2 regions of the Mesorhizobium sp. WSM4307 genome follow, and region 1 is predicted to be linked to the other one. Evidence: riboswitches for the same ligand, from Rfam matches in the RefSeq annotation. Region 1 holds a riboswitch; the other holds the start of a gene.
What was found. Region 1 has a riboswitch for S-adenosylmethionine ahead of FJV83_RS15015 (O-succinylhomoserine sulfhydrylase). Riboswitches for the same ligand answer to the same signal wherever they lie in the genome.

Region 1 (3,402 bases):
GGAACCTGAGATCGCCGGCATCTATGTCATCGGCGATGACGGCGCCGCCTTCCGCGTCGGCTTCACGCTGTCGAACGAGTTTTCCGACCACGTGACCGAGCGGGTGAACTATCTCTTCCTCGCCCACTCCAAGCTGCGCAACGCCTCGTTCGGACCGGAGATCCTGATCGGCGACCTGCCTTCCGACATCCGCGGCACCTCGCGCATCGTGCGCGACGGCAAGACGCTATGGGAAAAGCCGTTCCTGTCGGGCGAAGCGAACATGTCGCACACCATTGCCAATCTGGAACACCATCACTTCAAATATTCGGCGTTCCGCCAGCCGGGCGACGTGCATGTGCATATGTTCGGCACCGCGACACTGTCCTTCGCCGACGGCGTCAAGACCGAGGCCGGCGATGTGTTCGAGATCGAGGCCGGGGATTTCGGCCTGCCGCTGCGCAACCCGCTCGAGATCGAAAAACCAGTAAAGGTGGCGGTGAAGGCGCTTTGAGATAGCGCCAATATCCTGGGAGAGAAAATGAACGGGATGGGGCTTGGTTTCATCTTAGCGGGCTTGGCCCTATCCCTCGCCTGTTCTTCCTCCGTGGCTTACAGCGCCGGGCGGCGCCTGCCGCCGACAGGATCCATTTCGAGATCTGCATTTTCTTGTTCGCCTTGAGCGCCGCCATCCCGACGACCGACAGGCCAGCCACGCATGATGTGCCGGCAGGCAAGTATCTTGCCTGGCGGCAATCGGGGTTCAGCGCGCGGCGCGGAAATGCTTGGAGAGCTTCAGGCCCTGTGCCTGGTAGTTGGAGCCGAGATCGGTGCCGTAGAGCGCCTGCGGCCGCTTCAGCATGTGCTCGTAGACCAGCCGGCCGACGATCTGGCCATGGTCGAGGATGAACGGCACTTCGTGGCTGCGCACTTCAAGCACCGCCCGGCTGCCGGTGCCACCGGCCGCCGAATGGCCGAAGCCCGGATCGAAGAAGCCGGCATAATGGACGCGAAATTCGCCGACCAGCGGGTCGAAGGGCGTCATCTCGGCAGCATAGAGCGGCGGCACATGCACCGCCTCCTGGCTGACGAGGATGTAGAATTCGTCCGGATCGAGCACCAGTTCGCCGGCGCCGCTCTTGTGGATGGGTTCCCAGAAATCGACGACGTCCTGCGCGGCGCGCTTGTCGACATCGACAAGGCCGGTGTGATGCTTGCCGCGATAGCCGACCAGCCCGTCACCGTCGCCCTTGAGATCGATCGACAGCGCGATGCCGCCGCCCGAAATATTCGGCGGCTCGGTGGCGACCAGCATCTGCGCGCGGTGCAATTCATGCAATTCGGCTTCCGAGAGCAGCGCGTTGCCGGTGCGGAAGCGGATCTGCGACAGGCGCGAGCCGGTGCGCACGACGATCGGAAAGGTGCGCGGGCTGACTTCCAGGTAAAGCGGACCGTTGTAGCCGGCGGCGATCTTGTCGAACTCGTGGCCACGGTCGGTCATGACGCGGGTGAAAATGTCGAGCCGCCCGGTCGAACTCTTCGGATTGGCCGAGGCGGACACGGTTGGGGGCAGCGCAAGGCTTTCCAGCAGCGGCACGATGTAAACACAGCCCGTTTCCAGCACGGCGCCGTCGGCGAGGCTGAACTCATGCAGCTTCAGCCGGTCGAGTTTGTCGGCAACCCGATGATCCGGACCCGGCAGGAAGGACGCCCGCACCCGCCAGGCCTTGTCGCCGAGCCTGAGATCGAGGCTGGCCGGCTGGATCTGGTCGGCATCGAGCGCGCGCGGCGACTTCAGCGCGCCGGACTGGAACAGCGCCGAGATATCCTGATCGGGAAGAATGCCTGTCTGCCGCAAGGCTCCGCTCCTAGGCCAGACGATTTTCCTGCCGCAGGTTCTCGCCGCAAAACCGTGAAACGCTTTTGCGGAACCTGCTTGGTACAAACCTCTTAATGAAGCCGGCAATTGACGCAAGCGTGGTACGGGTCTAAAGGGTCGTTATCCCGTGGTGATTTGGCCGGTCGGCTTGCAGCCACGTTAAACAAGTCGCTAAAGGACCGTTGGCCGCGAGGCCGTATGGACCGGTTGCGACTTTCGCGACCGGTTTTTTTGTGTCTGGAACAAAAGCAATGAGCAGCAAGAAGCGCAACTGGAAGCCTCAAACAGCCCTCGTGCATGGCGGAACCCTGCGTTCCGGCTTTGGCGAGACCTCCGAGGCGATGTACCTGACCCAGGGCTATGTCTATCAAACGGCGCAAGCCGCCGAAGCCCGCTTCAAGGGCGAGGAGCCGGGCTTCATCTATTCGCGCTACGCCAATCCGACCGTCGACATGTTCGAAAAGCGCATGTGTGCGCTCGAAGGCGCCGAGGATGCGCGCGCCACGGCATCGGGCATGGCGGCAGTAACGGCGGCGCTTCTTTGCAGCGTCAAGGCCGGTGACCACATCGTGGCGGCGCGCGCGCTGTTCGGCTCCTGCCGTTGGGTGGTCGAGACGCTGGCACCGCGCTACGGCATCGAGGCGACGCTGGTCGACGGCACCGATATCGCCAACTGGGAAAAGGCGGTCAGGCCCAACACCAAGCTGTTCTTCCTGGAAAGCCCGACCAACCCGACATTGGAAGTGGTCGACATCGCCGCTGTGGCTGCGCTCGCCAATTCGATCGGCGCGCGGCTTGTCGTCGACAATGTCTTTGCCACGCCTCTCCAGCAGAAGCCGTTGCAGCTCGGCGCGCATATCGTCGTCTATTCGGCCACCAAGCACATCGATGGCCAGGGCCGCTGTCTCGGCGGCGTGATCCTGTCGGACAAGAAGTGGATCGACGAGAATTTGCATGACTATTTCCGCCACACCGGCCCCAGCCTGTCGCCCTTCAACGCCTGGACGCTGCTGAAGGGCCTGGAGACGCTGCCGCTGCGTGTGCGCCAGCAGACGGAGAGCGCCGGCAAGATCGCGGATTTCCTCGCCGAGCAGCCGCAGATTGCCCGCGTCATCTATCCCGGCCGCGCCGACCATCCGCAGGCCGAGATCGTCAAGAAGCAGATGTCGGGCGGCTCGACGCTGATCTGCCTCGACGTCAAGGGCGGCAAGCAGGCGGCTTTCGCCCTGCAGAACGCGCTCGACATCGTGCTGATCTCGAACAATCTCGGCGACGCCAAGAGCCTGATCACCCATCCGGCGACGACCACGCACAAGAATTTGAGCGAAGAGGCGCGCGCCGAACTCGGCATCGGGCCAGGAACGCTCAGGCTGTCGGTCGGCCTGGAGGATACCGACGACCTTCTGGAAGACATCGCCCAGGCGCTGAAGGGCGCCAAATAGGGAGCCGTCGAGGCAGCGTCGTCCGCGCCGCGATCAGGCGCGCGACGACGCCTCTTCCAGTTCGGCGGCCTTGGTGCCGATGATCATCGCATTGCCGCGCCA
Region 2 (3,402 bases), on a different contig from region 1:
ACCGGCATGCGGCCCTTGACGAACAGCGACAGACGTACCCGCCAATGGCCGAAATTGGGGAAGGAGACGATCGCCCGGTTGCCGATGCGGAGCAACTCGTCGAGCACCAGCTTCGGGTTGCGCGTCGCCTGCAAGGTCTGCGACAGGACGACGAAGTCAAAGCCCTTGTCGGGATAGAATTCGAGATCCTTGTCGGCATCGCCCTGGATGACGGAGAGGCCGCGCGCCACGCATTCGTTGACGCCGCGCTGCGACAGTTCCAGTCCGCGGCCGTCGACCTGCTTGGTGTCCTGCAGCAATTCAAGCAGCGAGCCGTCGCCCGAACCAACATCGAGCACGCGGGACTGCGGTGGGATCAGATTGGCGACGACCTCGAGGTCGACGCGCTGGCTGCCGTTGACGCTCATGATGTCGTCTCCTTTGCGGCGCATGATCCCGATCCCGAAAGTCTGCAACTTTCCGGGGTCATGCGCTTAGCCCTCTCGCCCGCGCCGCGGAGCCGATGAAGCCGTTGATGGCGGCGAACAGTTCCGGCTCGTCGAGCAGGAAGGCATCGTGGCCACGGTCGGTCTCGATCTCGACGAAGGACACGGACGCGCCGGCGGCGTTGAGCGCGTGCACGATCGAGCGGCTTTCTTCGGTCGGAAACAGCCAGTCCGATGTGAATGACACCAGGCAGAAGCGGGTCTTGGTGCCGGCAAAGGCATCCGCCAGCCGCCCGCCATGATCGGCGGCGAGGTCGAAATAGTCCATCGACCGCGTCATGTAGAGATAGGAATTGGCGTCGAAGCGGTCGACGAAAGTCATGCCCTGGTGGCGCAGATAGCTTTCGATCTGAAAATCGGCGTCGAAGCCGAACGTCAGCGCTTCGCGGTCCTGCAAGTTGCGGCCGAATTTTCGATGCAGGGCGGCTTCGGAGAGATAGGTGATGTGGGCGGCCATGCGCGCCACCGCCAGGCCTTTTTCCGGGCGCTTGCCGTGTTCGAAATATTTGCCGCCATGCCAGTCCGGATCGGCCATGACGGCCTGCCGGCCGACCTCGTGGAAGGCAATGTTCTGTGAGGAATGGCGCGCGCCGGTGGCGATCGGCAGCGCCGAAAAGACGCGCTCGGGATAGCTCGACGCCCATTCCAGCACCTGCATGCCGCCCATCGAGCCGCCGAGCACGCAGAACAGTTTCTCGATGCCGAAATGGTCGATCAGCATCTGCTGCGCCCGCACCATGTCGCGGATAGTGATGACGGGCAGGTCAAGCCCATAGGGCTTGCCGGTGGCGGGGTTGGTGGAAGCTGGCCCGGTGGAGCCCAGGCAGCCGCCGATGACGTTGGAGCAGATGACGAAGAAACGGTTGGTGTCGATGATCCTGCCGGGGCCGATCAGCACTTCCCACCAGCCCGGCTTGGCGGTCACCGGATTGGTGCTGGCGACATGCTGGTCGCCGGTCAGCGCATGGCAGACGAGGATGGCATTGGAGCGGGCATCGTTCAGCGTGCCGTAGGTCTGGTAGGCGATCTGGAACGGCGACAGAAGCGTGCCGGCGTCGAGCTTGAGCGGCTTGTCCGCCCCGAAGCGCAACACTGGGCTCGACGGCTGGTCGGCCTCGTTGTTGGTCTTTCCTGCGCGCAGAGCGGCCATTCTTGTCTCACTCGCTGCATCATATCGGGCGAAAAATCGCCGCCGATGCGTCCGTCCGGCCGGTCGCGGACAATAAAAAACCGGCATTGCCATTCGCAAAGCCGGTTACGTCACGCAAACGGCCCTTTAGCGAATTGTTTAACGTGGCTGCAAGCCGACCGGCCAAATCACCACGGAACTGTTGCTGCCCTTCTAGAACTCGCCCGCCCTGCCGTCAATGCCGACATCCGAGCCGACATCTGGGCCGCTGCTGGCACCACTGCCACCCCTCGACATTATCGGCCACGGCTTGTATTTCCGCTGCGGCCTCCGGAGCGAGGCATTTTCGACGGATTTTGCAAAAATGAACCAGACACCGGATCAGGCACGTCCAACCCCGCGCGCGGGCATCATGGACATTGACGCCTATGTGCCGGGCAAGAGCGCCGCACCCGCCGGTGTCGCCAAGGTCTACAAGCTGTCGTCCAACGAGAACCCGCTTGGCCCGTCACCGAAGGCGATCGAGGCCGCGCGTGAAGTCGCCGCCAGGCTCGACATCTATCCCGACGGCACCGCCAGACGGCTGCGCGAGGCGATCGCGGAAGTGCATGGCCTCAACGCGCAGAACATCATCTGCTCCAACGGCTCCGACGAGATCCTCGGCCTGCTGGCGCAGACCTATCTGGCGCCCGGCGACGAGGCGATTTTCACCGAACACGCCTTCATGGTCTACAAGATCTACATCCAGTCGGCCGGGGCTGCGCCGATCGCGGTCAAGGAGACCGACGAGCGCGCCGACATCGATGCGATACTGGCGGCCGTCACGCCGCGAACCAAGATCGTGTTTCTCGCCAATCCCAACAATCCGACCGGCACCTATGTGCCGTTCCAGGAGGTGCGCCGCCTGCATGCCGGCCTGCCAAAACATGTGCTGCTGGTGCTCGACGCGGCCTATGCCGAATATGTCCGCCGCAATGACTATGAAGCCGGCATCGAACTGGTCGGCAGCACCGAGAATGTGGTCATGACCCGCACCTTCTCCAAGATCGGCCTCGGTGGCGCGCGGATCGGCTGGATGTATGCGCCCATGCACATCGTCGACGCCATCAATCGCGTCCGCGGTCCCTTCAACGTCAATGCGACGGCGATCGAGGCCGGCATCGCGGCAATCCGCGACCGCGCCCATGTCGAGCGCAGCGTGGCGCATAACGAGACCTGGCTGACCTGGCTGAGCCAGGAGATGACCGGGCTCGGGCTGCGGGTGACGCCCAGCGTCGGCAATTTCCTGCTCATTCACTTTCCCCACGATCAGAAGCATTCGGCGGCCGCGGCGGACGACTATCTGACCGCGCGTGGGTATATATTGCGGCGCGTTTCCGGCTACGGCTTCCCCAACGCGCTGCGCATGACCGTTGGCACGGAAGAGGCCAATCGCGGCGTTGTCGCCGCGCTCACGACATTCCTGAAAAGCTAGAACGCCCGAAAAGCAGGAACACCATGACATCACCGATGTTTGAAAAGATCGCGCTGGTCGGCATCGGCCTGATCGGCTCGTCGCTGGCCCGCGTCATCCGACGCGAGGGCCTTGCCGGCCGCGTTGCCATCTCGACCCGCAGCGCCGCGACGCTGAAGCGGGCGGAGGAACTTGGACTGGGCGATTCCTACACGACGGATGCGAAGGAAGCGGTCCGCGATGCCGACCTGGTCATCGTCTCGGTGCCGGTCGGCTCGTCCGGCGCGGTGGCTGAGGAGATCGCGCCGGCGCTGAAGAAGGGCGCCATCCTCACC

Region 2: another riboswitch for S-adenosylmethionine. It lies ahead of FJV83_RS24980 (homoserine O-acetyltransferase); the one in region 1 lies ahead of FJV83_RS15015 (O-succinylhomoserine sulfhydrylase).

What each region holds. Positions count from the first base shown of each region.
Region 1 is NZ_VFTB01000005.1:493,046-496,447, reverse strand. Features, by position in the region: gene araD1 (AraD1 family protein) at 1-493, shown strand, start outside; gene FJV83_RS15020 (2'-deoxycytidine 5'-triphosphate deaminase) at 743-1,837, opposite strand; SAM riboswitch at 1,976-2,053, shown strand; gene FJV83_RS15015 (O-succinylhomoserine sulfhydrylase) at 2,110-3,300, shown strand; gene FJV83_RS15010 (ceramide glucosyltransferase) at 3,334-3,402, opposite strand, start outside.
Region 2 is NZ_VFTB01000010.1:243,193-246,594, forward strand. Features, by position in the region: gene metW (methionine biosynthesis protein MetW) at 1-407, opposite strand, end outside; gene FJV83_RS24980 (homoserine O-acetyltransferase) at 466-1,635, opposite strand; SAM riboswitch at 1,742-1,819, opposite strand; gene hisC (histidinol-phosphate transaminase) at 1,979-3,088, shown strand; gene FJV83_RS24990 (prephenate/arogenate dehydrogenase family protein) at 3,112-3,402, shown strand, end outside.